4 regions of the Sporosarcina sp. P26b genome follow, and region 4 is predicted to be linked to each of the others. Evidence: riboswitches for the same ligand, from Rfam matches in the RefSeq annotation. Region 4 holds a riboswitch; each other region holds the start of a gene.

Region 1 (7,763 bases), on a different contig from region 4:
GACGAACATCGTCATAAAAATCATTTTACGTGTATTCATAGCAACCTCGTTTACGTTAGAGTAGAATGGATCATTTTTGAAATAGATTTTGCAGCTTTTTGTGGGTCGGCAGCGGAGGCTATGGCAGATACTACCGCCACGCCATCTGCACCTGCTCGTATAATAGACTCCGTAGTATCTAGCGTAATCCCACCAATTGCTACCATTGGCATATCAGGAAATGCTGTATGAATTTTTTCCACTAAGTTTGTTCCGACAACGTCTGAAGCATCCAGTTTGGTTGCAGTCGGATAAATGGGGCCAAGGCCTATGTAATCGGCACCAATTGATTGTGCGAGTTGAACCTCAGTTGCGTTATGAGTCGAGACGCCAAGCCATTTATCAGGACCAATCCGTTTTCGAACACTATCTGCCTGTTCGTCGTCTTGCCCAACGTGTACACCATCCGCATTAAGTGCTAATGCCAAATCTACATCGTCATTAACTATAAACGGAACACGATATAATCTGCATAATGCCTGACATTTTCTTGCGAATCCAAGTAAAGCATCACCCGTTAATGCACCATCACCTTTTTCGCGCAACTGAAAACACGTAACACCGCCACGAAGTGCTGCTTCCAATACAGCTAAGGGCTCATGATTTTTTACGTTTGGCGTACCCATGACAAAGTATAAGCCCAATGCTTTCTTCACTTCTACATGTCGCATCAGAGCATCTCCCTTTTTAACTGTCCATATGCCCAATGATTCGTAGGACCATGACCTGAGCCGAGTTGTAAGCCATTTTCAATTGCTGCTTGAATGAATTGCTTTGCCTCGGCTACTGAATCGGGTAGAGAATAACCTCTTGCAAGAAACGCAGTCAAAGCAGCTGCAAACGTGCAACCCGTTCCATGTGTGTCTTTCGTTTGGATCCAAGGGGTAGTGACTGTGAATGATTGTCCGTCCGCATCAGCATAATAGTCTTTCGCATCGAGCACGTCACTGCGATGCCCGCCTTTTATGACCACAGCATTTGCACCGAGCTGGATAAGTTTTTCTGCTGCTAGTTGAATCTCTTCATCAGTACAGATCTTCATGTCTGTCAGTACTTCTGCTTCCGGAATGTTTGGCGTTATCACAGTTGCAAGTGGTATTAACTGTTCCTTCAGTGCCTCAATTGCTTGTTGTTGTAATAAAGAATGTCCACCTTTAGCAATCATCACAGGATCGATCACTAATGGAATAGGTGGATATTCTTTTAATAAAGAGGCGACTGCCGTAATGATTTCGGCTGAAAATAGCATACCAGTCTTACAGGCTTTCACGTCAAAGTCGTCGAGTACGGCTTTCATTTGTGCGGTTACACCGTCAGCTTGTACCGGATACACATTTTGTACACCTAATGTATTTTGTGCGGTTACTGCCGTAATAGCGGAAGTGCCAAATACACCGAGCTCTTGAAAAGTCTTCAAATCAGCCTGGATTCCCGCACCACCACCACTGTCTGATCCTGCAATAGTCATAGCTACTTGAATTGTCATTAAAAAACCTCCTATCTTTTACACAAAGTATGTTTTTGTTTCGCGATCTAAAGAATGTAAGATATTTAAGAAGTTCATCGCAAAGTCTCCAGGACCTATGGAAATCTGCGCCGTTTGTTCTCCAGCACGCTTATAAAATGAAAGTGCATCTGCTGCTGCTTCCATAGGGCTCTCTATTCCCACCGCTAGAAAAGCACCCACAACTGAACTAAGTAAACAACCTGTTCCAGTAATCGTCGTCATCATTGGATGTCCACCTGTAATAGATACTGTCGTGTGTCCATCAGTGACGATATCCACTTCGCCCGAAACTGCTACTAGACAGTTATGCTTGCGTGCTGTCTGTTTTGCAACGTCTTCAATGTCTGCTTGTCCTTCTCCAGCATCTACTCCTTTGGCGTTCCATGGAATATCTGCAATTGCCGCCAACTCCCCAGCATTACAACGAACTAATGTGACGTCTACTTCGTCTAAAACTTTGAGAACACTTGCTTTACGAAAAGGCGTTGCACCTGCCCCAACTGGATCCAATACAACAGGTTTTCCGGCTGCACGTGCACTTTTCCCTGATAGAATCATTGCGTCGACCGTTTGTTGTTTTAACGTTCCAATATTTAGAATGCTACAAGCGGCGATTCTTGCGATATCTTCCGCCTCTTCCACCGCATCGGCCATTACAGGAGATGCGCCTATTGCGAGTAACCCGTTAGCTTGGAAGTTGGCTACCACAAAATTCGTGATGCAGTGGACAAGTGGTTGCTCTTGTCGCAGTTGTTGAATAAGCTGCATGTTTCTTTTCCCCCTTATAAAGGTATATATACAAAAAGCCCATACTAGGATGGGCGGTTGGGTATAAAAACTACCCACTTCCCTCCGCTAGGTTGTCCTAGATCAGGTTCAAAGGGTTTGCATAATTGCATCTCAGCCAAATGTTGGCACCCCTAGTGGTGACTATGTATCAGACAAGCTAATTATATCATATAGATGGGTTAGGATAAAATGATCCTGCAATAAACAGATTGACAAGTATGAAAATGAGTGTTTGCGCTTAGGTGGTCAAGTATAACCGTATGCTAAACGTTACATAATTATCTGAAGAAGTCTTATCTTTTTCAGATGAAATGGATATAAAGGAGTAGATCGCAAATGGAGAAATTATTCGAAATTCAACAAATGGACCATTCATTGGATAATATATCGTTTACGTGGAGTGACATAGGTGGTTATTACCGTGTCTATAAAAATGACCGACAAGTATATGAAGGAACAGCTCCGAAGTTTTCGGATGGGGAGTTGGATCCGTCACATCCTTTCCAATACACGGTGGAACGAGTAGCGGAAGGACGGGTTCAAGATGTAATTGTTATCCAGACATCTGCCCTGACTGAAGTTCAGGAAGATGAACATCCTTTGCAACGATTAGTCATCACAACGATTGCCGCTTCATCACAAATTGCTCTGTCATGGGAGTGGATCAAAGATGTGGAGAAGTTCGATATTTACCGCAACGGTCAATATCTCGAAACAATTACGGATAATCGTTTTATTGATCGTGACATAAGTTCTTCGGAGGCGGTAGTATACAGTGTCTCGGCAACGTGTCCGTTGATTGACAGCAATCAGAAAATGAATGTCAGTAAATCGATCGCATCCAAAGTGTATGAAGTGATTATGCCTCCGAATCCGAATAATAAACCAACAGAAGAAATCTATACTTTTTCTGTACGTGTAAAGCAACGGGATCAATTGCTTACACCGATTGCTGACAGAAAAAAAGTAAATGAAGTGAAGCAATGGAAGTTCCGCTATGCAACGTTTTTAAAAGAAGATATCATAAAAAACCCGAATCTCTTTTCACCAATTCCATATTTCACAGGTGATGATCGAGATTTCAACCCAGAAGGAAAAAGCTTCCGTACCCGTGTGGACATAGAAGGAGAGTTTATCGGAGGCGATAGCACACTGCAATTTACGAAAGCCACTGGACCTTCAATTGGCATGAATTATATGAAACGATATAAGCGCCATGACCATGCATCTGTAGACGGTATAGAAATTGAGCGATTAGAAGGGAAATCGACTGAAGTTCTTTTTGCAATCAACCATGACGTAGGTAATCCACTAACCGCTTCACCGCCTATTCATTATGAAGTGAAAGCGCATTTAGACCAGCAAGGAAACCTAGACCTAGTTGGCTATCATAACGATGCGCCACATCATGAAGTATATTTAGCGCTTGATTACGAGGACTGGCGCTCGTTGCACCGTACTGAAAGTGAAGGCTTAGCGTATTTGACAGGTGTGCTAGGAGATAATTATTGGCGTTACATGACATGTAATTAACAATAAACCGCCGCAGTCCATAGTGGATTGTGGCGGTTTAATTAATTAGTTCTATTTGATCGTTTCTTGAAAACTCTTTCGGTCTGAATTAAGCTTGGTGACCCGTACGTTCAACTTACTGATCGATTCCTCTGTTAGTTCAATTCCTCCGTCTTGCTCATATTTCTTCCACGTCTTCAAGTCTTTTCTGTATAAATGTTCGGAAAATCGATAGATATCAATGTTTTTTTCCATAGCCTCTTTGTATGTCTCTAAAATTTGTTTAGATATCTCTTCCTCCAATCTTTTTTTGATTTCTTTTATCGAAATAGAACCTTCCTTTGTACTTAATGATGCTTCGATATCTACTTCCACATTAAATTTCACGCCGTTTTTATTGATAGGTGTAATGGTCGGTTTTACTTTATCGACTATTATGGATACATGATCATCTCTTTCTGTTTTGAAAGAAATTCGACCACGTTTAGTTTTCTTCGTCATCCACTGCAATCCTCTTGCGCTAGAACCCGTAATAAATCCTTTGAAATGGTGGCGTGAAATGGACGCTATGCCTGATAAAACAGGTGCTGCAACGGACTCTTTTGAAGACTCCCAATTATCCTTTACGTTGATAAGAGGGATTGCCGCTTCGTGTCCCGGCTCGTCCAAACCGATAATCAGCTCGCGTATATTCGTAGGATAGACAAACGATTCTTGTTCGTAGGAATTGTCTGGATCACCCAGTTTTGATAAGGTAAGTGCTTTGTTAATAACAGGGCGGACCAGCAACACGTCCTGCACCGGATCTTTTGTGGCATATAACCAAATTTGATAGCGCGTCTCTAGATACCGTGTAATTCTGTCAATGACTGCATTTAATTTTCCATGCTCCAACACCTTTTCCGATACAACAATGTAAGAAGCATGTCCCCAAAATACCTGCTGGTCAACGGAGTGGTACAGCTGGGCAAGGGCATCATCAAATGTATCGGCCTTTGCAAATCCTACTTCGGCCTGAGGGATGTCACTCACGGGTTGTTCAGATTTTGGTGTATTGGCAAAGTCGATGATCTGTATATATATGTGAAATTGATTGTCTACATAATCAACACCCAAGCCGTTGACATACAACATTCGCTCGGGTTCTCTCATATCCCAGCAACCCGCCAGTAATAACGTCAGACAAAGTGTTGCGAACAACGCAGTTTTTTTCATTCTCCCGTTCCTTTCTGGCGAGTTTTATCCTTTGGATGCAATACATCAGGTCGCTCATTATATTGCTCAGTAGGTAGGCGGAACAATGTCTTTTTAATATTTTTCCACTTGATGTCTGTTGAAATACTTAAATAAGGGACCCCGAATGTATGGATAGTTGATAAATATAAAAGGGTAGCAAATAAAGACACATAAAAACCAAATAAACCCATCAGTCCGGTAAGTAAAATAAAAAATACGCGTAACGCACTGACAGCTGTAACGAGTGATTGATTAACTAAAGTATAGGCCGCAATTGTAGAAGTGGCGATCACGACAATCATAGCGGGACTTGTTAAACCTGCGCGTATTGCCGCATCTCCAATAATCAATCCACCTACAACTCCAATCGTACTTCCGATTACGGTTGGCAGACGTAGACCCGCTTCTCGAAATAACTCAAATAAGCCGAGCATCAATAACATTTCAAATATAGAAGGAAAAGGTAGACCTATGTTTGCCTGTACGATGGTTGCCAATAATTGAATAGGTAACTGATCTTGATGAAAGGAGGTGAGTGCAAGCCAAAAAGCGGGTAACAGTAAACCAATTAATAAACTGCCGAGACGAAGCAATCGTTGGATCGAACTTTGGAGACTTGGAAACTCAAAATCCTCGGAAGTTTTCATTAATAAAAACAAGCTGATCGGAGTGATGACGGCGTAGGTTACGCCGTCCACTAGAATAACGAAGCGACCTCTCGCCAATGACTGGATTGCATTGTCAGGACGTCCCGTATAGTCAGATCGGGGAAAGAGCAAGGCTTTTTTGTTCACTAACTCCATCAATGCATCACCACTGAACACAATATCCGTATTCACTTTGCCTAGCTGTGTACGCAATTGGTTTAATGTATCTTCACTGGCAATATCATCGAAGTACATAAGTGCTACAGAAGTTTTTGACCGAGCGCCTAATTCGAACTTTTCCACGCATAAAGAATTGGTTGGAAGGCGTTTTCTAATGAGTGCAATATTAACTGAGATATCTTCAATAAAGTTATCACGAGGTCCTTTAACCGGAACTTCTAAACGGGTTTCTTCAGGTGACCGATTTGGTTTACTTTCAATATTACCAGCCACAACTAATTGGAGCTCTTCAAAATACACGAGCACATGCCCCGTATACACTAGCGTAATTAGTTCTTTTTCTGTTTTTGGAATCTGAAGTTTTGGTATATATAAAGAAGAGCAAAGAACTTGCTCACTTATGCTTTCTTTATTGTCATCATATAATTTGCGTACATTTGGAATCACGACTTCATTCAATAATTGTGCGTCGAACATTGAATCGCATGTGATGAAATAGACTGTATGTGATTGAAAAGTATAGGGCTGGAACTGTATATCACTAGAACGTAGAAAAAGTTGCTGTAGTGAATCCAGATCAATGCTCATATCAGGAGTTCTCATACTATATCACCATTTCCTAATAGATTAGTTCGGCTGTTTTCTTGATTTCCTTCCTGAGCGTTTTGCAGCGAAGACGAGAAAGAGTGTTAGAAGAAACAAGAATACAAATGTGCCGGTTAAAACATAATCACCTTTGATTTTAAGAAATACATGGTCACTCACTAAAAGTAAAGACACGCTCATAAAGAAGAGGGACGGCAAGATGATCTGTGAAATCCTCTTCTTATCATTGGTGATTCCTAACAGATCAATTGCAATGAAGAGTAGCAAACCGATACGAATAAAAGCGCCTGTTAGCCATTGATAAATGGAAAGGAAGTCTAAGTGTTCAAAAAAACGACCAATCGAGACAAGTCCCCATTCCTCATAAGCAGGATAAAGTTGCTTCGTAGCTTCTTCCGGTCCGAACTCTGTAATAGCGCCAACGAGGGGGCCTATCGTCAGCCCGAGCAAGATGAGCATCATGACCGCAAAATGGTACCAGCGAAACGGATTTTTCACGCGATGCTGAATGAAGAGAAGTAACGAAAGTTCTATAAATCCCGAAGCAGGATAGACAGCGGATTTGAGGACAGGTTGTACGCCGTGTTCTAAAAAAGGTTTTAACATGTTGTAATCTTTCACTTGCAAGTTAGTAAACGCTACGAAAAATCCCAAAACGACTACACCAAATAACACGATTGCATTGACGGTGACGATGGATTGTAAATTAGCCATCGCAAGCAGAACGCATAAGACGCTAAATGTCAGCAATAATAAAAACAGGGGAGTTTTCGGTAAAAAAGTGGCGGCAATCCACTCCAACATCTCGACCATTGTAAAAGTAGACAAAATCAGCAGAAATATCGCTACCATGTATCGGATGACGGCTGATGGCACCTTGCCAACATTATCAGTGAGCCACTTCGCCAAATATTTCCGATCGGACTTTTTATGGATATAGATAAAAAGAAAGACAAAGGGAAAGGTAGCAAGAAACGCAATTATGACTGATATCCATCCATCTCTACGTGCATCCTCCAACAATGAAGGAATGATGGTCACATGATTTTTTAGTCCAATAACCGTCATGGATAAAAACACCACATGCAAAACGCTGATAGAGCCTTTTTGATTCATAGGAATCCCTTCTTAACTAAAGTAGTTTTCTTTAGCATTACCTAAAATGTACAGTTTTATAATCTTTATAAGCGGATTAGAATAGAGCGATTATTAAACACACAACAATTTGTATGAACTATAAAACTATT
Region 2 (7,763 bases), on a different contig from region 4:
TTCCGTTAAATGATGAATCGGGTGTATACCAAGATTGCGAACCAAAGTAGTCTTGCAATTCCTTTGATTCAAAGACATAGCCGTGTCGCGCGTATATTTCATTGCGCGCCAAACGTAAATCGTCTTTAGATAATCCTTTTAAATCGGATTTATCGAGGTACACGTCTCCGCTGTATGAAATAATGAAATGGTCCTTTGGAACGTCAGCTGGAACTTCTTTAATAATCTCTTTGACAATGACTGTCTCGACAGGTTCTTCTTTTACAATATCGTTTTGAACAACAGGTAGATCATTATCCTTTTCTACATCTGTGTTGGCCGCGGTAGCCAATTCTTTAATGGAATCAAAATCTAGATGAATAGTTTGTTTCGCCCCAAAGACATTCGCTTGAATTTCTTCACGTACTGTATCGTCATCGAGAGTCGTCGTCATTTTAATTGGATAGATTCCCGCCATGAAAGGGCCGAATTCAGCCTGTTCTTTCCGCTTTTTGATATAGCCCATTTCCGCATCATGGATGGACAGTACCGTTTCGTCCCCGATGGATTGTACTTTGACGATATAGCCTACTGGATTGATTGTGTAGCGCGGGAAAAGACCCAATCGTTTACCAGCTGCACGAATGGAAAACATGCCGTCTTCGGATTTTTCGTGTAAGTGGTTTTCCACTACTTGTACGATCGAAGGGTTTTTCTCAACCAACGTTAGCAGCGCTTGCAAACTATCTGCGTTAATCGCAATCCGACTGTCTTTCGGTACAATCAATTCTTGCAATGTGTCGCGATCCTGCTCGATCAAAGCGGTAATGAATTTCTCTGTTGTAGCATTCCGCCCGTATTTACTTTCAATAGTGTAGTAGCCAATGATCGCTACAAGCACGACAACAATTAATACAATTGGGTAGTGTGGTGTTTTCCATATAGAACGTTTTTTATTCAAACGACGTGACGCAAGAGATGCTTTACAGTTTGTACAAAACTCTTGCTGCTTATCATTCATTTCATTACAAATTGGACATTTTTTCATTTGAATTCTCCTACTTCATGCTATGGCTCTCTCTTTTGGAAACTAGAGTAGATACCAATGTAGTCAAAATTATACTATGAACAGCGGGATTATTCTAGATGTAAGGAAAGTTGTTATATAAGGATAATGAGTAAATGGTATGTTTGTGAAATTGAAATTTAAAATTATGTTTTTTACGTAGTACTATATTCAGTGTTTGCTGTATATAATTAGAAACGTACAAGCTATAATAGTATAAAAGAATCCTATGTTTCCAAGGTAGGGGCTAGGGAAGAGAAGAGGATGCATATGAGAGAGAAGCGGCATATCGTGTTGGTTTTTTGCATCGTATGGATGATGGTACTAGGATTTCAAGGAGTGGTCAATGCGGATGTAGTACCCAATGAACTATTGGTTGAGTATGAAGGAAATCGACAATCGTTTTCTATTGATGAAGGGCTACCAGGCGTTGAAAGCCGTGAAACTATATCAGATGAAGTGGAATTATGGAGTTTTACAGATTCGGCAGAGATGCTGTTAATGAAAGAACAACTACTTGAGGATCCAAACGTGTTACATGTTGAACCAAATTACGAGCGCTATTCGCATATCGTCCTCAATGATCCTATTTTCGTGAAGCAGTGGTGGATTCCGCAACTGAAGCCGCAGTTAATTTGGTCAAGAGTGACAGAACAAAAGAAGAATGCGGTTGTGGCAGTTATCGATTCAGGTATTGATATCCAGCATGAAGATCTACAAGGAAGAATTCAGCCAGGTGGCTATAACTTTTACGCTAACAACGCAAACGTTCAGGACGTCAATGGACACGGAACGGCAGTAGCGGGTGTCATTGCTGCGAGGGCAGGGAATCACATAGGTGTGGCAGGTCTAGCGGGAACATACGACACGAAAGTCTTGCCATTGAAAATTTCGCACTTGAATGGAACTAGCAAAGTATCGGATAGTATCAAAGCGATTGATTATGCGATAATGAAACAAGTCGATGTGATCAACATGAGTTATGGTAGTAGCCAGCCGTCCCAACTGGAAGAAAAAGAGATTCAACGAGCAATCGAGTCGGGAATCACCGTCGTGGCATCTGCAGGAAACGATGCGGTAAAAGGGAATTCCGTGATGTTTCCTGCATCCTATCCTTCCGTAATTTCAGTAGGGGCAACCGATAGCAAAAATCAACGCGCTTCGTTTTCAAATTTTAATTCTCAAGTCAGCTTAGTTGCACCAGGCGCGGTGATTTCTACCACGTACATTAATAACACGTATAAATCAGTGAGTGGAACTTCTTTCTCAGGGCCTATGGTGGCAAGTGCAGCAGCTTTGGTGAAGTCCTTGCAACCGGAAGCTAAGTCAACTGAAATTAGAGAGTTACTTGAAATGACTGCGACAGACTTAGGGCAACTCGGTAAAGACGATCATTTCGGTGCAGGACTACTAAATTTAGAACGACTTAGCTATGCGCTGCCAACTGCAGCCAATCCAAATCAGCCAAAGGATTTTGTTGGTGATTTCCCGGACTTAGTCGTGAAAAAGAACAAAGTATTCAAAATCAAATTTACTAATAAACTAGTACTTGGCAAAGACTACAGCGAGCATATTTATATTACACATCTACCAAATAGCACAGAACGCATAGAAGGATTTACCGCGAAATTGAATCCTTTAGATTCTCAGCAATTACTCGTCACACCTCATAATGAATGGCAACTAGGTGTTCATTACTTACGCGTGGATCAAGGATTGCAGAATACAAAAGGTGTGGCACTGAAGAAATCAGTTGTTGTGAAGTTTACGGTCGTGCCGGATTAATCCTATAGAACCAAAAAAGCTATTGCAATAAGTCATGTAGACTTACGCAATAGCTTTTTATATTACTTTGTTACGTTAGAAAATATTTCTTTAGAACTGATATCTATGATCATATCTTCCACTTGTGGTTTCGTCTTGATCAATTCCATCTCATGAAGCCAATCACGTACTTCTTCCCATGACTTTTCATCAAGCTGGCCAAAGGGTTCTCCACCTGTTTCCATCTTTGGCAATAAAATACTCAAGCTTTCCATCTCAATGGCTTTATCGAGTGGGAAGTTCGCTTGATCTTGGTTGCTAAGCAATAATTCCAGTGCTTCTTCAGGCTGTTCCACCATGAATTCATACCCTTTTTGTGCGGCTCTCCAAAAGGCCAAGATTGCGTCATGTTCCTTCTCCCACGTATCGTTACCCGTTAACAAAACAATTTCACTGTAGTTTGGAACGCCGTATTCTACGGGATTAAAATAGCGTGTTTTGAACCCTTTAGCATTCATAACAGGTACTTCATGATTAATGAATGTTCCCGTCACAGCGTCAACCCGTTCAGAAACTAATGAAGATTCTAGTTCGAATCCAACATCAATCATTTTCACTTTATCGTAATCGCCACCATCATTTGTGATCATGGTTTTGATCAAGGCTTCGTTGAGTGGAATGCCAGGATAACCAATCGTCAGATCTTCTAGATCTTTCGGCGATTGAATGGGACTGTCCTCCAGCATGACCGTGTAGTTCAGTGGTTCACGTACGACAGATGCGACCGCTTTGATAGGGATATCTTCATTCGCTTGAGCCAAAATGACATCGGGTTGGTAGTACAATCCAAGTGTCACTTTTCCTGCAGCAGTCAAATTCATTGGATCAGTTGGATTGGCAGGGAATTGAATATCAACTTCGACATCCTCATCATTGAAATAACCTTTTTCCTGTGCCACATAAATATAGCTATGTACTGCGTTTGGGTACCAGTCGAGCATAATACTAACTTTTTTCTTATCATCGTTCTGTGACTCTTCCGTATCTACTGCGGTTGCATCATTATTGCAGCCAGCGACTAACAAAAGAAGAAAGGTCACTCCAAGTAGCAAACGTTTTTTCATTCGTGGTTCCTCCATTGTAAAAAGTATTTTTCCAATAAAACGACAAGTAGAAAGAAGATAATGCCTACAGCAGATAGTAAGACGATCGGTGCAAATACAGCCGCACTATCGAATTGAGTCATCATTCTTCTGCTGAAATATCCAAGGCCCGCCTGTGCGCCAAGCCATTCTCCGATTGCAGCACCGATCACGCTGAGTGTGACCGCCACTTTAAGTCCAGAGAAAAAGGAAGGTAGGGCGGAAGGTAGATCCAGTTTAAAGAAAATATCTTTTGCAGACGCGCCCATCGTGAGCATTAATTCACGTAAGTTTTTATCCGATGAACGTAAACCATCGAACACACTGACAGTGATGGGGAAAAAGGTGATCAGTACAGTGACTGCAACTTTTCCCCAAATGCTGTAGCCGAACCACAGCACGAAAATCGGTGCAAGCGCAATGACGGGAATCGTCTGTGACGCAATCAAAAGTGGATAAAACGCTTGCTCGATAGGCTTCTTGCTATACATCGCGATCGCAAGCGCCGATCCGATAAGTATCGAAATAATTAGGCCGATTACTATTGTTGCAGCTGTCGGAGGTAAATGGTGGATAAACAGCTCCGACTTTAGTTCCCATAACTTGAGTAGAATCGCAGATGGAGACGGGAATAAGAAGCTTTTATCATAAAGACGCGCTCCGATTTCCCATATGCCAAGTAGGATCACGACGAAAAATATGGAACTACTATAAGAAGTAATCTTTTTCATAGTGGTGCCTCCGAACGTAGCTCCATGATGAGTTGTTGCTTTAATTCAACCAGTTCTGGGCGTGCCAAGTCTCTCATCGTACGTGGTCGATCAAGAGGAACGACTACTTCGCGGATTGTCCGCACAGGTTTTTCAGCAAGTACAAAGATACGATCAGATAGAAATAATGCTTCGTCGATATCATGGGTGATGAAGACAATGGTTTTATCGAGCCTCTTCCACTGATCAATTAGCCACTCTTGCATCGTCAAGCGGGTAATGGCGTCGAGCGCACTAAAAGGCTCGTCCAGCAATAAAATATCAGAGCCGGTTAGAATCGTTCGTAAAAAAGAAACACGTTGACGCATACCACCTGATAAGTTGCCAGGGTAAGAGTTTTCTTCACCAGCTAGCCCAAAATCTGCAAGGAGCTGGATCATCTCATCGGAAGTCGTTTTGGCACTTTGGAGTTCCACTGGCAATCGAACATTTTCTAGAATGGTTCGCCAAGGCATGAGTAAATCTTGCTGCGGCATGTAACCGACTTTTCCTAAACGCCTCGTTACGACTTCACCGTTCAATGAAATTTCTCCACTGTCAGGATTCTCAAGGCCAGTAACTAATCGGAACAACGTACTCTTCCCGTAACCACTTGGTCCAATGATGCTGACGAATTCGCCTTCATTTACATGCCAATCAACTTGGTCAAAAATAGCCGTCGGTTTTGAAGCTTTGGTTGCTTGATAATGAAAGGATACATCGGTAAATTCTAAAATTTTATTAGGCATATTCTTTTCACATCTCTTTTCTTCAAAAATCCACACAAAAAAACCACTTCTTTTGTGCGAAGCGGTTGCATAGTTCGGCCAAGACCGGTCATATGTCCACTTCCCTCCGCTAGCATTATCTAGAGCAGGTTTAAGGGTTAAGGCAAATAGCCTCTCTCAGCAAAAGCACCCCTAGTGTTTATCCATGTCTTATCGTTTCATATTCTAGTAAAGTAGTCAACTTTAATTCAGTAAATATTTTGAATGTCGATAAAACTATTCTTTTCACTCATTAATAGCAAGCATCTTGCATTTCATTGAAAATCTATGTAGTATAATGACTATCAGACCGAAATGGTATTACGGTCAATTTCGAAGGGTGTGGCAAAATGGATCGTAGGGAAGAAATCATGTTGGCGGCTGGAAAATCGTTTACGATGTTTGGCTATAAGGCGACGACAATGGACCAAGTAGCGAAAATAGCGAATGTGGGGAAAGGTACTATCTATACGTTTTTCTCGAATAAAGAAGAATTATTTCATTCGATCGTCTGGAATATGGTGAACGAAATGAAAGAGGCGTCGGAAAGAACGGCTATAGAAGGGGCATCGTTTCAAGAGAATGCCCATGCGCGTATTATGCAGTTATTGAAGTTTCGTGAGACGCATCAGTTATTCATTAAGCTGATTGAAGAGGAAAAAGAGTTACGCACACCAGCTGTCGGGGATGTGTTAACTTCTATAGAGAAGGAAATATTGCAGTTTATTGCTAGTAAGATTGAACGCGGTGTTGCCAAAGGTGAATTGAAGCCATGTAATAGTGAACTGATCGCGTATCTATTATTCAAATCTTATTTGGCGTTAGTAGTGGATTGGTCGAAAACGCATGATGACCAGCTGACTGAGGAGCAAATCACAGATGTGTTGAACTATACGATTTTCTCTAGTCTATTGGTGTGATATGCGAATGTCGGAATACAGAGCGAGGGTTTATACTAGATGAATAAAATATTGTTTATAGTCAAACGGGATCTCCGGAATATATTCAAGAATAAAGCGGCGCTCATCGTCATTGCAGCCATTGCATTTCTACCGTCGCTCTATGCCTGGATGAACATTTTGGCTTCGTGGGATCCATATTCCAATACGAAAGGCGTATCAGTAGCGATTGTTAGTGAAGATCAAGGCGCAGAAATTGAGGGTAAGGAATTCAATGTCGGAGACGAAGTAATCGTTTCGCTGACCAAGAATGATGATCTCGGTTGGCAGTTCGTGACGAAAGACGAAGCCTTAAAAGGTGTTAAGCACGGCGATTACTACGCTGCGATTATCATCCCCAAGAATTTCTCGGAAAATTTAAGCAGTATCGTTACAGACGATATTAAACAACCGACATTGGATTATTATATCAATGAAAAGATTAATGCGATTTCTCCAAAAGTAGCAGGCAAGGGCGCATCTGCTATAGTAGAGAATATCGATAGCACGTTCGTTGAAGAAGCGAACAAAGCAGTGATCAAGGTATTCAATAATCTAGGAGTGGAACTGGAAAACAATCGTGTCAATATTGAAAAACTACGCGATTTAGTTTATCAACTAGAATATGATATTCCCGACATTTATTCGAAATTGCAGCTAGTGGATAAAGGGTTAAATTTCGCGGATTCTTCTATTGATCGTGTGGATCTGGTATTGGACGATGTCAATTCGGTGCATGAGAATGCGAAAAAACTGAATGCACGATTGATCAGCAAGTTGCAAGAGAATGAAAAGACCGTGGATAATACATTGCGGGTCATTACATCCAACTTGGAGAGTGCGCAAACCGCATTCCGTAAAGTGCCTGATCTGACAAGTGAATTGTCAGGTAAAGGGGAAGATGTGGATCGTATCGTCGATTCACTGCGCGATAAGCAAGGTAAATTGGAAGATACAAATGCTAGGTTAGATGATATTTATGATTATTTGAAGAAGCAGGATCAGAATTTAAAAGATTCATCCAATATTAAAGACTTGCAGAGTTCTTTGAGTGACAGCGTGGCGGATTTAAGTCGTCTGAAGAAGAACTTGGAAACTATCATTTCAGATTTACAAAGTGGTAAGAATCCAGCGACGGATCTGATCACACAAACACAGGCGCTGTCAGACAAGCTTGCTGAAGATATGGATAAAATCAAAGGTAATTATGAAAATATATTGTCTCCTCAAACGGAAAAGTTGATGAAGCAGTTGAAAGAGCTTTCTGTGAATATTACAAGCTTGCTGGACCGTGCAACGGAAGTGAATACGAATGCGCAGAAAGTTGTGCAAGGCTTGATCGATAAGCGGGAGTCAAT
Region 3 (7,763 bases), on a different contig from region 4:
CCATTATCCATGTTTACTATACCCTTTTCTCCACCTAATCTATTCCGCTAATTATAATTTTTCTGCACCTACTCTCCTTTCTAAAACTTTCCTACGATAACATTTATATAAATAATAGTCTAAATAACTATTAGTAGACTACAAGCACAATAGCGGTTATAGTTAAAAGTATCTACACTCAATTAAATTATTAGGAGGCGTGATAGATTATGTTTACGTTTAAAAGCATTCGTGGAAAACTATTGACCGGTTTTTCCATAGTAGTAGTGCTAATTATCTTACTCGGCTTATTTATTTTCTCTACACTTCGTGCGAATAACGAAGCAACGAGAAATATTCTGGAGAAAGAATTGCCATTATTGATTGCAGATGAGCAGCTATCGCTTGATATGGCAAATCGGATTTCTAGTTCGAGAGGATTTATTCTGACAGGGGAAGCAAGTTATAAAGATTTATTTGATACATACACAGAAGATAGTGAAAAGCATCAAGCCACTATTAAAAAAATAGGAACTTCCGATGAAACAATGGATTTAATGCGAAGAACTGTTGAATGGCGTGAGTACGTCTTAGAGAATGTATTCGCTGAACATGCACGCGGTAACAAAGAGCTAGCAGAACGTAATCTATTAGCAGTCAATGATGACGCACGCGAATTAATGACTTCGTATGAAGAAGCTGCACAAAATCGAGAAATGATTATTATTGATATTGAAAAGAATTTACTTTCTAGTGGAAACAACACATTGGTTTTAGTTACTACTATCGTTTTACTAGTCATTCTTTTAAGCATGGCGGTTGCTTTATTCACCGCAAACTCAATATCTAAACCGATACACACGGTAATGGAGCGCATGAGATTAATTGCAATGGGAGATTTAAGTAGTCCTCCTTTAGAGACGAAGTTACAGGATGAAATTGGACAACTAATCAAATCTACAAATGAAATGAGTAGCAACACACATAATCTGTTGGACGAAATTCACATCGTGGCTCAAACAGTTTCTTCTCAAAGTGAAGAATTGACACAGTCTGCGGGTGAAATTAAAGCAGGTACGGCACAAATCGCTACAACTATGGAAGATCTGGCATACGGCACAGAATCGCAAGCTACCAATGCAAGTAGCTTATCAACCTCAATGGAAAACTTTGTTGCAAGAATAATGGATGCCAATGAAAACGGCACGTACATTCACCAGTCATCAAATGAAGTACTTTCGATGACAAATACGGGAAGCGAAGCGATGAATACATCTTCTAAGCAGATGAAAGTTATCGATCAGATTGTTCATGATGCAGTTGTAAACGTAGAAGGATTGGACAAGCATACTCAGAATATTTCCCAACTCGTAGCTGTGATCCAAAGTATTGCAGCGCAAACTAACTTATTAGCATTGAATGCAGCAATCGAAGCTGCACGTGCTGGTGAACATGGTAAAGGGTTTGCAGTCGTAGCGGATGAAGTACGAACTCTTGCAGAACAGTCCTCTGAATCTGTTACGAACATCACTGAAATCGTCAATAAAATTCAAAGCGAATCCAGTTCAGTAACAAATTCTTTGCGTGAAGGTTATAAAGAAGTAGAAGAAGGCACAAATCAAATTGAACGTACGGGCGAAACATTCCACAAGATTAGTGCTTCTGTAACTGAAATGGTCACACGTATCCAGACTATTTCTAATGACTTGCAAAATATTTCTGAAACAAGTCAGGAAATGAGCGGTTCGATCGAAGAGATTGCTGCCATTACTGAGGAATCTGCTGCGGGAGTTGAACAAACATCAGCGTCTTCCCAACAAGCAAGCAGCGCTATGGAGGAAATAGCAAGTAATTCTAATGAATTGGCTCAATTGGCTGAAGAACTTAATAATCTTGTCCGCAAGTTTACCTTATAACAAGAAAAAGCGTCTGCTATTGTGCAGACGCTTTTTCTTCATGTATTTTATTTCAGATAGTTTGCTTTCCATGAGATGCATATTAATCAATTAAACCACGAAAAGTCTGTCTATTACTTTTACTTTTACTTTACTTCTATTTGTCCCATCATTCCATTGTCTTCATGTTCTAAAATATGACAATGGAACATATAGACACCTTTATGTTTGAATTGTATAGCGATTTTCACTTTTTCTCCCGGATGAACCGAAATAGTGTCTTTCCAACCTCTTTCGTTTTCGTTAGGTTCCACACCATCTCTTGAGAGTATTTTAAATTGTGTACCGTGAATATGGAATGGATGAATCATTCCACCCATCATATCTTTCTTATTGTAGATTTCCCACACCTCAGTGACACCTTGCTCTTGTGTGAAATCAATTCTTTGGGGATCGAACTTCTTTCCGTTGATTGTTACATGATCCATCATGCCAAACAATTCAATATTTTTTGTGACCGGCATAGCTTTTTCTTCATCTGTCACAGAAAACTCATTCAACTGTTTCACTGCTTGTGTACTTGCTACTTCTTGATCTGATACTTCAAACGGTAGAAGGATAGATCCATCTTCATTCATTAATGATAAATCCTTTAGCGAATTCAGCTGTGAAAAGTCAATAATAATTTCTGCCCGTTCTGATGGTGTCAAGGTAACTTCGTTCAATGTGACGGGTTCATTCAAAAAGCCGCCATCTGTCGCGATTTGAACAAACGATTCACCCGTATTTAGCTTGAATGTGAAGTTCCTCGCATTCGATCCGTTCAGCAAGCGAAGACGCACTTGTTCTTTCCCTACTTTTAATACGGGATTTACTGTGCCGTTAACTAATAATGTATCACCTATCGTCCCATCTTCATTCATCACTGCTTTATAATTTAATTGATGCTGATCATCGAAAATCCGGTCTTGGAAAACTAAAGGTATGTCATTCTCTCCATATTTTTTCGGAATTTCTAATTTGGCCGAATTAGGATCTTCAATATAAATCAGTCCTGCTAAGCCTTTATATACTTGTTCAGATGTCTTGCCCTCTGGGTGGGGATGAAACCATAAAGTAGCCGCCTCTTGTGTGACTTCAAATTCTATTGTCTCTTCTTCACCTGGACTGAGTGTTTTATGTGGTCCGCCATCTGCTTCGCCAGACACTTCTAAACCATGCCAATGAAATGTTGTTTCTTCATCTAATTCATTTATCGTATTTATTTTTACAGTTTCACCCTTTCTAAATTGTAGAACGGGTCCTACTAAATCTCCGTTATATCCAAAAGTTTCTGTAGTCACATTATCAAATATGTTCACGCTTCCCTTTTGCGCCTTAACAGTATATTCGGTGCCTACTGTCGTTTCACTAGTTAATAAGGGTGGGATGTTTATTTCATTCTCACCAGTCGAATCTTTTAATCTCACTACATTATTATGGCTCATATGTCCGTTACCCATTGTCGAACCATCCATCATAGAATGCTGTTCATTGCTCGTCTGGTTCATCATATGTTCATTACTCTGTTCATTCGATTGCGCATCACTACTGCATCCACTGATCAATAATGCACACAATGAGAATATAACAACTTGCGTTTTTCTACTCATTTAAATATCTCCTTTATCTATTGTCATCAAGGGTAGTATAGCTGATACATGTGGAAAAACTATGCACATTTCATACATATGGTCGTGAAAATGAAACTTTCTCCATACAAAAAGGATACCCGGGTATATTACTATCCTGGTATCCCTCACTTTGTAATTAAAATCTAGATCTAGATGGTTTTTTCATCGGTGCTTTATTCATTAGGTAGGATATAAAGGTATCATCCTCAAGGCTCGGATTCGACGAGTTCAGTAGCAATGCTAAGTTTTTCGCATCATCTAGTGCCCTGTGTGCGTTCTGTACTTGAATCCGATGTGCTCTCAGTAATTGTTGAAGCTTACCATTCTCAAAGCCATAGTTTTTCCATTTAATTTGTCTAACAGAACAATACCAGTCCATGTCGAGAGTTTCCGGTAATAGTCTACTGACAAAGCCCCTGTCAAATGAAGCATTATGCGCCACAATGCCGTCTGCTCGATCGAGTATCGATAGAATTCTGTCCATGTCGAGTGACTTCCCTCTTACCATCTGATCAGTGATGCCCGTTAGGTTTGTAATCATTGGCGTTATAGAGTAGAACGGCTCTTGAAACTCACAATATTCATCTGCTACCCGAACAATCCGGTTATTATCGTATTCGCCAAGCATAACACCCAGTTCAATTACATCGCTTGCCTCTGCTCTCATACCTGTAGTTTCTACGTCAATGAACGCTATATGTTTCGTCATGTAAAAACTCCTTTAAATCTATTTAAATTCGTATATGGCATGCAATTAGGATCAATTTGTATCCTATTAGTATAACAGGATTTCAACACACTGTAACGAAATTAACCTACTTCGGGATTCGCACTTCATCCAACTTTTGAAGTGGTTGCCAGACAAATTGATGTGCTGTATACTAGGATTGCTTACATAAATGTCCGTACGGGTGCTTGAGTGAATCAGGCTGAGATAGCAGAGGAATCCACTGCTGACCGTTAATCTGATCTGGGTAATGCCAGCGTAGAGAGCGTAATCGATGGAAATTTACAGGAATCTCTTTCCTTCCTCGGCCGTCTGCTCTTCAGACGGCTTTTTTGTATAGACAAATAAGAAGGAGTGGAAAAGTTTGAAGAAATTAAAGTTTACCGATATTTTGATCACGATCATGATCGGGGTAGTATTTGGGGTATTGATGAAGTTTTGGGACGATTTATATACCGTCGTCAAACCGATTCTCCCCGTTGCACGTCAATTGATTTACGGCATGTGGTTCATGGTGGGACCGTTCGCCTTTTTACTATTACGTAAGCCCGGTACCGCATTGATCGCAAGCATTGCAGGCGCTTCCTTGTCTGCATTCGCAGGACATGGGATTGAAGTATTGATGTACGGGTTCATGCAAGGTCTTGCTGCAGAATTACTATTCGCCGCATTCCGATATAAGCGCTACACGATAGTAGTCGCCGGAATGGCTGGTATTGCTTCTTGCCTCGCGAGTTTCGGACTCGATTTGGTTTATGGATATGCAGCACTTGAAACTTGGGCACTTATAGTGAAATACGGGTTACGTGCAATTAGTGCATTCATCTTCACAGGTATTTTTGCTGTACTAATTGTTAAAGCGATTGAAGCAACCGGCGTGACATCTTTAATCCGCCCTGTTGATAAGAAAGAATATACTTTGCTCGATCAGTAAACGCGGAGGAATGATTCAACTATGCCTAACATCAGTGTTACCGATTTACGACTGAAGTTTCCCGGAGAGAATTCACTGGTTTTTAAAGATCTTTCTTTTTCCGTTCAGCCTGGTGAAAAAGTGCTCATGCTTGGACCAAGCGGCTGTGGTAAATCTACTTTACTGCAAGTGCTGAGTGGAATTATCCCGCATTCCATCGAATTGCCAATGAAAACAAAAGACGTCCAACTGCCTGACTCATGGGGATTCGTTTTTCAAGATCCCGAAACGCAGTTTTGCATGACCTATGTCGATGAAGAACTTGCATTTGTTTTGGAAAACCTTCAAGTACCGCGTGAAGAGATGGCCCCTCTTATAGAGGAAGTGTTGAAACGCGTGGACTTGAATTTAGAAAACGTTCATACACCCATCAATGAAATGTCTCAAGGCATGAAACAACGACTAGCTTTGGCTACAGTGTTATTACTTGAACCCGACGTATTATTTCTGGACGAACCTTCTGCTTTACTTGATCCAGAAGGCACGCAGCAAATTTGGTCTGCTATCAAAGCAGCAGCTACAAATAAAACCGTACTCATTGTCGAGCATAAAATTGATTTGATTGCCGATTGGGTCGATCGCGTGGTGCTATTTAATGATCAAGGAGTCATTATAGCGGATGGACCTCCAGACACTATCTTTACAAACAACCAAGAAGAACTGAAGCGCTATGGCATTTGGTATCCGGGGGTTTGGGAAGAATATAAAACGTCCGAAGCATTTCAATCGATGATGAAAAACCGTCAAGCAGTTGCATCTCAAGAGAAAATTAAGATTCGAGACTTTCACGGCTATCGCGGTCAAGCGGAGAAGATTTCTGTCAAACAAGCGACCGTACAGGCTGGTGACTGGATTTCGATTGTTGGAGAAAATGGCTCTGGTAAAAGCACATTGCTTCTATCTCTCATGCAACTACTTCGCACTGACGGTGTCTATGAAGTTAACGGTGTACCGATTGTGTGGAAAAAGAAGAAGCGACAACTTCCTAAAGGTCTGTCGCTCGTTTTCCAAAATCCCGAACTGCAATTCGTGACCAATTCTATTATGGAAGAGTTGACCGTTTCGTTGCACAGTATGCCAAAAACAGAGGCAGATCGTTATGCTAAAGAAATGATACAATTATTCAACTTGCCTGATTCTGTTTCACGCCATCCCTATCAACTATCTACGGGTCAAAAGCGGCGTTTAAGTGTAGCGACTGCTCTTACTCCAGATACAAATATATTGCTACTTGATGAACCTACTTTCGGGCAAGATGCGCGAAATACTTTTGCCATTCTTGAGAAAATAGAGCAATTGCGCACCGAAGGAATGACGATTCTAATGGTGACGCATGATGAGGAAATCGTAGAAAATTTCTCTACTGCAGTCTGGACAGTAGTTGATGGCGTATTACAAACAACTACGTTTTCTGGAGGTGCGCCACATGCTGAATTGGTTCACACCTGAACGGCAAACTTGGTTGTTTCGCGTTAACCCTGCGCTAAAATTCGTAGTGTTTTTCACATTCATGATCATCACACTTATAAATCAAAACTTACAGTTCGCCCTTTGGCAAACAATATTGTACGGGCTGTTGTTTTATGTATTCAGTGGCTATTCACTAAAGAAATTAGCAGTGCTGTCAATTCCTTTAGTCATATCATTTCTATCTACTGGATTGACGATGTTGCTGTTCGGCAAGGGGGAGTCCGTTCTTTGGCAGTTTGGGATTTTCAAGATATCTGAGGAGAGTATCCAACATGCGCTTTTGCTCGGAAGTAAATCCCTATCATTCGGTCTCGTCGGCTTTACGTTTATCTTGACGATCCAACCTATATTATTCTTCTATGCAATGATGCAACAGTTTCGCATGCCATCCAAATACGCGTACAGTTTTATTGCGGCATTTCGTTTAATACCGGCTGTTACTGAAGAACTTCAAATACGCCGAAACGCGTTAAAGGTGCGCAACGTCCAATTTTCAAGGGGAAGTAAAGGGCTATATGAGCGATTGCAAAGTTACACAGTCCCCTTATTTGCACAAAGCATTCGCCGTGCACAACGGATTGCTGTGGCAATGGAAGCAAAGCAGTATCAAATGGGAGCCGCCAGGACATATTTTTATCCTACTCGGTATACGCATATGGATGTGGTGTTTGTAGCTGTAATGATTCTTGGCTTTGCTGTCACTCTATTTTTATCGAGCAGTGGGTTGTTAACGCCTAGATGACATCTATTGATGATGAGTTATTATAGTAAAAGGAACATGATTACTCGATCAATGGTAAGAAAAATCATCACCTTCCTACAGAAAAGCGCAGATCTGAGAACGCGAAGAGTACTAAAAAACTGCTACAGCGTAAAGATTTGCTGTAGCAGTTTTTTATATAATTTATTTAATTATCGTGACTGAGCTATTCACATGCTTAATTACCTTTTGACTAGTACTGCCCATAACTAATTTCTGCAGTGTATTCAAACCACGACTACTGAGTATGAGATGATCAATTTCATTTGTATTTACATATTTAATG
Region 4 (7,763 bases):
CGAAAGAATAGAATAGGCCTATTCTAATGACGAACTCTAGTATTTGGAATTATTTATGTGTATAATTAACTAGTATACAACATTGTACAAAGTCTAAACAACCTAGAAAATAGCAGTTTGTTCGTGTCAGTTGAAGAAAAAGGAGAATACTACTATGTGGATCACAAAAAGACGTAAGACATTATCATTAATACAACCTATTTCCTCTGTCCCTGTCAAATTGCAAGTATCTACCAAAGAAGTTCAATTGCAGTTGGATGCGATTCAATTAAGAGAGCGGGATCTACAACTATTACGTGCACTAAAAGAACCGATGAGCGCTCGGATCGATGAAATTGTAAAAGCATTTTATTCAAGTGTGACTGCAGTTCCTAAGCTATCTCAGATGATTAAAAAGAACAGTACGACGGAGTATTTGAGTAAAACATTAGCCGTACATCTCGGTGGACTATTCGACGGTGTAATTGATGAAGCATATTTGATCAATCGCAGTAAAGTGGCGAATGCACATTTGCGAATTGGACTGGAACCGAAATGGTATATCGCAGCTTTTCAAAACTTGCATTCTACGATGCTCGACATATTATTTGATCTTGAATTAGATCGTGCGGAAGAGCAAGAAATGATTGTGGCATTAAGCAAAATATTGAATTTTGAAAAGCAGTTGGTTCTTGAAGCGTTTGAGAAGAGTACAAATGACTCAATCCGTGCAAACCAACAAGAAATAAAAAATAGCGTCAAACAACAAATTGGCAGCATTGCGCTTAAAATCGAGGGGAAGTCTGAGTCTACATACGCAGTAGTCAATGATTTGATTGAGCAATCTGCTACACTAGACGGAAAAATCCAAGAAAGTATCGTACGTTCCGAAACTTCTGCCAATCAAGCGCAATCGGGAATCGAGCAGATGGCGCAGATGGTTGTGACATCGGAGACGATTGTTAAAGAAACGAAAGGCATGGCAGAATTAGTTGAAGAATTGAACCGTGCCTCCATTCAAATTGAAGAGGTTGTACAACTAGTGAAAAACATTGCTGATCAGACGAATCTGTTGGCACTCAACTCCGCAATTGAAGCGGCACGTGCGGGCGTTCATGGAAAAGGCTTCGCAGTCGTTGCGGATGAAGTACGAAATCTTGCCGATCAGACGAAACAGTCGACAGATAATATTGCGCAACTTGTCGCGCAGTCAAAAGCAAAGACGCAAGCCGTTCATGTTGCCATTGATACGGTCACGAAGTTTGCGGATATGGGCATGAAAGAGACTGAAACAACGAGAGAAACATTCCAAAACATAACAGATACAGTCCATTTGACGATTGATGATATCCGGCATTTTTCAGACCATATGAAAAATCTGCAAGACGTTATTACATCGATTGGTGGCGTTTCAAAAGAAGTAGTTTCAACTTCTTATGAATTAGAAGAAGCAATAGATGTCCTATAAAAGGAAGTGAGCATGAATGTTTTTAGCTTGGAGCGAAATTAAAAAGAATAAACTACGGTTTTTACTCATTACGTCGATTTTGCTATTGGTATCGTTCCTCGTGTTCTTCCTATCAGGTCTAGCTAATGGATTAGCTAGCATGAATAGGGAAGCGATCGACACATGGAAAGTAGATGCTGTTCTACTGACGGAGGAATCCGATAAGAGCTTGTACGAATCGGCGCTCAACAAGGAGGTAGCCGATGAGCTAGGCGCGAAAGAAACGGCTGTTGTCAGCCAAATGGGTGCCATTGCGAACAACGGTGACACCAAGCAAAACGTTATGCTCTTCGGTATTGACCGAGATGAGTTCATCAAGCCAAAAGTCAGTGAAGGGGACCCAACGTTTTATGTTCAAAACGGTGTGGTAGCGTCGGACGTGTTGAAAGATGAAGGCTTTAAGATCGGCGATACGCTGGAGCTATCTTCATCTGATACGGAACTGACGATTGTTGGCTTTACGGAAAAGGCTCGTTTTAATGCATCACCTATACTTTACATGAAGTTAAATGATATGCAGAAGATCAAATTTGGAGACGCGTATACAATGAATAAAGATATTGTCAACGCGATTGTCGTCAAGGATAAAGAGTGGGATCAACTTTCATTGCCTGATAATACAGAGATTATTGAAACGGAAACGTTTATCGAGAACCTACCTGGTTACACTGAGCAAAATTTGACGTTAACGTATATGATCTACTTCTTATTCGTCATTTCAGCCGCAATCGTTGCGATTTTCTTGTACGTATTGACTGTGCAGAAAATCAGCATGTTCGGTCTGATGAAAGCGCAGGGGATTTCCAGTGCGTATTTGGCACGATCGGTTATAGCGCAGACTTTCATTCTTGCGCTAATCGGGGTTGTCCTCGCATTCGGTCTGACATTACTTGCGGGAAGCTTCCTGCCAAATGCCGTTCCTATCATGTTTGATATACCTACCATGATGATTTATGGTTTGGTCTTAATAGTAGTGGCGATTCTCGGAGCCGTTATTTCGGTTTGGACGATTATCCGAATTGATCCGCTCGAAGCGATAGGAGGATAAACGATGGTACTAGAATTACGAAATGCGAAAAAGACGTTCGGTGAAGGCAATACGCTAGTCGAGGCGATGAAAGAGACCAATTTTGTAGTCGAACGTGGCGAATTGGTCGCAGTCATTGGTCCATCCGGTTCAGGTAAAAGTACGTTCCTGACGGTGGCTGGCGGTCTGCAAACTCCAAGTGAAGGTCAAGTGATCATCAATGGTAAAGAATTATCGCAGCTGAATGAAAAGCAGCGTTCTAAAATTCGCTTGCAGGAAATCGGTTTTATATTGCAGGCTTCCAATCTCGTACCGTTCTTAACTGTTGACGAGCAGCTGGAATTGCTGAATAAAGTGAAGAAAGACAATATGTCAAAAGACGAGCAACGTAAGTTATACGAGGATTTAGGTATTACCAAGTTGCATAAGAATTATCCTTCCGATTTATCGGGCGGTGAGCGGCAACGTGTGGCGATTGCCAAGGCGCTGTTCAGTAAGCCGGCGATTCTTTTGGCAGATGAGCCTACAGCTTCGCTCGATTCTGATCGGGCATTTGAAGTAATGGAGTTGTTGCGAAATGAAACGAAGTCCAATCAAACGGCGACCATTGTCGTGACGCATGACGTACGGTTGATCAAGTACGTAGATAAAGTGTACAAGATGACGGATGGTGTGTTGAAGCTGGAGAGTTCGGCTGAGGCGGATGTGACTGAGTAAGTGTAGTGCTAGGTTTTTAATGAAATAAACGCTTCGGACTGCCGTTTTAGGGCTTTCCGAAGCGTTTTTTCGTCGGTGGATTGTGTGGGTTAGGTCGTAAAATTGTGGTGGTCGCTCAATGGAACTGGCTGAACGCTCTATGTGGCGTTTTATCCGCTCTATATTACTGGCTATCCGCTCTATGTGACTCGCTCTTCGCTCTATCCAGCAAGTTAACCGCTCATAGACCACACATAAACGCTCTAAGGAGAATAAGAGACATCAAACAATCAGCCAAGCAAACCTGCCACGATCTTCCGCGCGGCCGTAATATCCTTCGTCCCATGCACCAACATCCGACCATCGCGGAATAACACGAGGCGATGGTCGTTATAATCGCAGGAAACCAAATAAGGATTTTGCTTTAAATTAGAAACAATATCGCGAATGGAATTAGCAAATGGTATCAGCTCAACTTGTCGATTTTTCGGCCATGTCAGTTGTACCGTGTCGCGTCCGCATAGTACAGCCGTACGAACCACTTCATTGGCAGACAAGTAAGGATAGACAGGGGTATCTGAGCAACTTGGACAATTCGGTTTCTTCATGCTTTGTACGTTCATGGCAGCGCGCTCGCCTGTCCAGAGATCGACGGATTCGAGACGGGGTCCCATTGTTGCCCCCGTGATACACTTCAGCAGTTCTGCGGTTTGACGGGCGGCAGTCGTGACGACGATGGGCGAGATGACGCCGACTGTATCGCATGTCAAAGACTGTGGCGGCAACGCTTCGAGCAGACAATGTAAGCAGGGCGCTCCTTCTTTTACACCGATAGGAAATGTCAGCCCATAGCTACCGACGCAAGCGCCCATGAAGAAGGGGATGCCGAGTTGTAATGCGGCGTCGTTTGCGAGTAATCGAGTTTCGATATTATCTGTGCCGTCGAGAATGAAATGATGGCCTTCGAATAATTCGAGGACATTTTCAGGCGTGACATCCGCCACAATCCCACGAACTTTCACGTCGCTGTTGATCACGCGCAATCGGCTTTCCGCAGCGATTGCTTTCGGTAATTGATCGATGACATCTTGTTCTGAGTATAATTGCTGTCTATGAAGATTAGTCCATTCCAAAATATCGCGATCGACAATGGTCAGTTCGCCGACGCCTGCCCGCACTAGCATCTCCGCTCCTGAAGAGCCAAGAGCACCCGCTCCTAAGACAAAAACTTTTGCTTCGCGTATACGTTGTTGTCCAATTGGTCCGATGGGTGCAAACAGTTCTTGCCGAGAATATTTACTGCTCAAGTCGTCACAAGCCCTTCAGTCGGACTGCTAGCCACGCCATAATCACGAACTGGCATACGTCCAGCTTTATAACCGAGACGTCCCGCTTCAATCGCGAGCTTCATTGCCTCTGCCATCATGACGGGATTGGCGGCTTCCGATACGGCTGTGTTCAGCAATACACCGTCTGCGCCGAGTTCCATCGCGAAAGCGGCGTCTTTTGGAGAGCCGACCCCTGCGTCAATAATGACGGGTACATTGGACTGCTCAATGATGAATGACAAATTCAACGGATTCAGAATGCCTCTGCCTGAACCGATTGGCGCAGCGCCTGGCATGATAGCGTGAACGCCTAATTCGCATAGTTTTCTTGCAAGTACTACATCGTCTGACGTATAGGGTAGTACAATGAAACCTTCCTCTAACAGCATTTCAGACGCACGTAATGTTTCCACTGGATCAGGAAGTAATGAACGGCTACAGCCGATGATTTCCACCTTTACCATGTCGCAAAGTCCCGAAGCTTTGGCGAGACGTGCGATATGTACGGCTTCTTCCGCTGTGCTGGCGCCTGCGGTATTCGGAAGCAATGTATAGCGCGTTAAATCAAGTTGTTCGAGAAAATTGGGTTGCGATGCTTCAAAAATATCCATGCGTCGTACTGCGAACGTCAGGATCTCTGCTTCTGATACCGCCACTGCTTGCTTTTGAATATCAAATGAAGGATATTTCCCCGTGCCTAGTAATAAACGTGAAGAGAATTCTTTATCTGCAATTTTTAACATGTTCATCCGCCTCCTACAAAATGTATGATTTCAATTTGGTCTCGGTCCATGATCGGTGCGTCGTAGTGATCTTTCTGCAAAATTTCCTTGTTTTTCTCCACGATCAAAATACGATCGCCAAGTCCTAAGTGCTCAAGTAACTGCTGGATCGTCCCTACTTCAGGAATGACGGGAAACGATTTGCCGTTCAGATCAATCATTTTCTCCATGAGATACCTCTCCTTTTCTATAACTCTGCAAAGTTTTCAGTGAACGCATAGGGGATAATACAGCGACGCCTGCCACGTGGTTTTGCTGTAAATTAGGTAAGTGATGCGGCTGAATTCCACCGATAGCATACACAGGAATCGAACTATACTGTGCAATAGAAAACAATTCTTCCGTTCCACGCGCTGGCAGCCCAGGTTTCGAAGGCGTTTCAAAAACATGCCCGTACAATAGCCAGTCTGCTCCCTCATTCATAGCTACCTTTGCCTCTTCCAATGAATGAATCGAGCAACCGAAAGAGAGCTCGGGGAATTCTCGATATGCATCCTGTAACGACATACCATAGCCAGTCAGTTGCACTTTTTTAAGCTTCAGTCTTCTAGCCAAGTGAGGTCTGGCATGAAGAATGAGCTTGTCGAGTGGGAATTCAGCACTTGCAAGACGCGTAACTAAATCTACTAGCTGTTCATCTAACTTGGACTTTTCCCGCAAGATAATAGCATCAAGAAACGGTGCTGTGTGCAGCAAATGTAGTGTCAGTTCATCCACCGAAAGACGGTCGTCAGTCACGCCAAGTAACTTCATTCATTCCCCTCCAATAGAAAAAACCACTTCCCGAATCGGAAAGTGGTAGAAATGTCGACAGAAATACATAAGTAACGACTCGCCACTTCCCTCCGCAGGTGCTAACCTGTTCAGGTAATAAGGGTTTCAGAGCCACACTCTTTTCTCAGTCCTTGTAAAGGATTCCCCTAATGGTCAAAATATTTGGTTTTCAGAACTAGCCTATCACGTGTACGGTAGAATGAAAAGCGTTTCTTTTACAAAAGCAATAAAGCATCCAAATCTAGAATTTCTACTGCTTTCATACTGGGCTGGCGAATCCAGCCAGACTCTTCGAAAGCGCTTAATTTTCGACTGATTGTTTCAGGTGTCGTCCCTAGGTGAGAGGCTAGGTCTTTGCGACTCATTGGTAGTTCGACTATCAATTGTCTTTGTTCTTCTGATAAGTCAACTAGGTAAAGGGCAATACGCGTTTCTGCTGATTCCATACCGATTCGTGCCGCCCGTTGTTCCGTTCGGGCAAGGCGGGAGGAGAATTCCTCCAACATCTTCAATGAAATCGCGGGGTGCTCTTGTAGAAGTTGCTGCATTTGGTCCCGTTGAATAACACATAGTTCTACGGGTTCAAGTGTTTCTGCATAGGCGTCATGAGGTTTAGCATCAAATAACGATAGCTCGCCTGTGAAATCTCCGGGTTGTAGTATTCGTACGATTTGCTCTTTGCCGTTTTCTGATAGGCGATATATTTTGATCCGTCCTTTGTGCAATATATACAAGCCTTCGGAGCGGTCGCCTTCATTGTAAATAATTTGTCCACGCGGGTAGGGGGTGCTTCGCGCAAGTTCTACAATGTGCTTCATCTGATCTTTTTCCAAGTGATTGAACAGTGGAACAAGTGATACACACATTCGATGATCGGTCGTGTCATTGTGGGGCTGCTGACTCATTCACTTTCACCTCGCTTACATTTCGTTTGGACGCTTTGTCACTAGTATAGCGTATTAATCGAATGGCGTTCAATATGACAAGAAGCACACTTGCTTCGTGGATAAGCATGCCGGATGCTAGGAAGACTTTGCCTAGCAGTACACCGATTAGCAATAAAACTACTGTGCCAACTGCGAAAAATGTGTTTTGCTTCATATTGTTCACAGTCGCTTTCGATAATGCATAGGCGTGGGCGAATTGATCTAGTCGATCCGCCATCAAGACGATATCCGCTGTTTCCATGGAAATGTCTGTTCCGCCTTTACCCATTGCCAGCCCGATATCTGCAGTGGCGATTGCCGGCGCATCATTGATTCCGTCACCTGCCATCGCTACTCGATGTCCTTGCGCTTTCAACTTTTGGACAGCGGCTACTTTGTCTTCAGGTAACAGCTCTGCATAGACGCTGTCGAGACCAAGTTGTTCGCCAACGAGTCGGGCAGTGTGTACATTGTCGCCCGTTAGCATAATCATTTGTTTAATACCATTTCTTCGTAGTTTAGCTAGGGCAGCCGCGGCTTCTGGACGGATTTGATCCGCTATGGAAATAATACCTGCGATTTCTCCACCAATACTGATGAACACGGCTGTGTTACCTGCCTTTTCTCGCTTGGATGCATACTCTTCTATAGTTGGAGAGATAGCTATACCTTGTGAGATCATCAGCTTCCGGTTACCAGCTGCCAGTTGCTGGCCATCTACTTCAGCAAGAAGTCCGTTACCTT

The links. Region 4 has a riboswitch for thiamine pyrophosphate ahead of CSV69_RS07295 (thiamine phosphate synthase). Riboswitches for the same ligand answer to the same signal wherever they lie in the genome.
Region 1: it holds a riboswitch for thiamine pyrophosphate, as region 4 does, so the genes downstream of both, thiM (hydroxyethylthiazole kinase) here and CSV69_RS07295 (thiamine phosphate synthase) in region 4, are expected to answer to the same signal.
Region 2: it holds a riboswitch for thiamine pyrophosphate, as region 4 does, so the genes downstream of both, CSV69_RS07960 (ABC transporter ATP-binding protein) here and CSV69_RS07295 (thiamine phosphate synthase) in region 4, are expected to answer to the same signal.
Region 3: it holds a riboswitch for thiamine pyrophosphate, as region 4 does, so the genes downstream of both, CSV69_RS11490 (ECF transporter S component) here and CSV69_RS07295 (thiamine phosphate synthase) in region 4, are expected to answer to the same signal.

What each region holds. Positions count from the first base shown of each region.
Region 1 is NZ_PDYW01000004.1:169,351-177,113, reverse strand. Features, by position in the region: gene thiW (energy coupling factor transporter S component ThiW) at 1-39, opposite strand, end outside; gene thiE (thiamine phosphate synthase) at 51-710, opposite strand; gene thiD (bifunctional hydroxymethylpyrimidine kinase/phosphomethylpyrimidine kinase) at 710-1,525, opposite strand; gene thiM (hydroxyethylthiazole kinase) at 1,544-2,314, opposite strand; TPP riboswitch at 2,377-2,478, opposite strand; gene CSV69_RS06485 (DUF3238 domain-containing protein) at 2,672-3,868, shown strand; gene CSV69_RS06480 (Ger(x)C family spore germination protein) at 3,920-5,062, opposite strand; gene CSV69_RS06475 (spore germination protein) at 5,059-6,498, opposite strand; gene CSV69_RS06470 (endospore germination permease) at 6,538-7,632, opposite strand.
Region 2 is NZ_PDYW01000006.1:26,192-33,954, forward strand. Features, by position in the region: gene CSV69_RS07940 (YARHG domain-containing protein) at 1-1,027, opposite strand, end outside; gene CSV69_RS07945 (S8 family peptidase) at 1,361-2,830, shown strand; gene CSV69_RS07950 (ABC transporter substrate-binding protein) at 2,893-3,933, opposite strand; gene CSV69_RS07955 (ABC transporter permease) at 3,930-4,682, opposite strand; gene CSV69_RS07960 (ABC transporter ATP-binding protein) at 4,679-5,449, opposite strand; TPP riboswitch at 5,534-5,632, opposite strand; gene CSV69_RS07965 (TetR/AcrR family transcriptional regulator) at 5,818-6,387, shown strand; gene CSV69_RS07970 (YhgE/Pip family protein) at 6,427-7,763, shown strand, end outside.
Region 3 is NZ_PDYW01000013.1:16,740-24,502, forward strand. Features, by position in the region: gene CSV69_RS11475 (methyl-accepting chemotaxis protein) at 210-1,895, shown strand; gene CSV69_RS11480 (multicopper oxidase family protein) at 2,021-3,526, opposite strand; gene CSV69_RS11485 (exonuclease domain-containing protein) at 3,684-4,256, opposite strand; TPP riboswitch at 4,445-4,556, shown strand; gene CSV69_RS11490 (ECF transporter S component) at 4,639-5,208, shown strand; gene CSV69_RS11495 (ABC transporter ATP-binding protein) at 5,230-6,696, shown strand; gene CSV69_RS11500 (energy-coupling factor transporter transmembrane component T family protein) at 6,674-7,459, shown strand; gene CSV69_RS11505 (universal stress protein) at 7,622-7,763, opposite strand, start outside.
Region 4 is NZ_PDYW01000005.1:88,306-96,068, forward strand. Features, by position in the region: gene CSV69_RS07260 (hypothetical protein) at 1-11, shown strand, start outside; gene CSV69_RS07265 (globin-coupled sensor protein) at 155-1,447, shown strand; gene CSV69_RS07270 (ABC transporter permease) at 1,464-2,534, shown strand; gene CSV69_RS07275 (ABC transporter ATP-binding protein) at 2,538-3,230, shown strand; gene CSV69_RS07280 (ThiF family adenylyltransferase) at 3,500-4,516, opposite strand; gene CSV69_RS07285 (thiazole synthase) at 4,513-5,286, opposite strand; gene thiS (sulfur carrier protein ThiS) at 5,283-5,489, opposite strand; gene CSV69_RS07295 (thiamine phosphate synthase) at 5,473-6,072, opposite strand; TPP riboswitch at 6,143-6,251, opposite strand; gene CSV69_RS07300 (Crp/Fnr family transcriptional regulator) at 6,309-6,998, opposite strand; gene CSV69_RS07305 (heavy metal translocating P-type ATPase) at 6,976-7,763, opposite strand, start outside.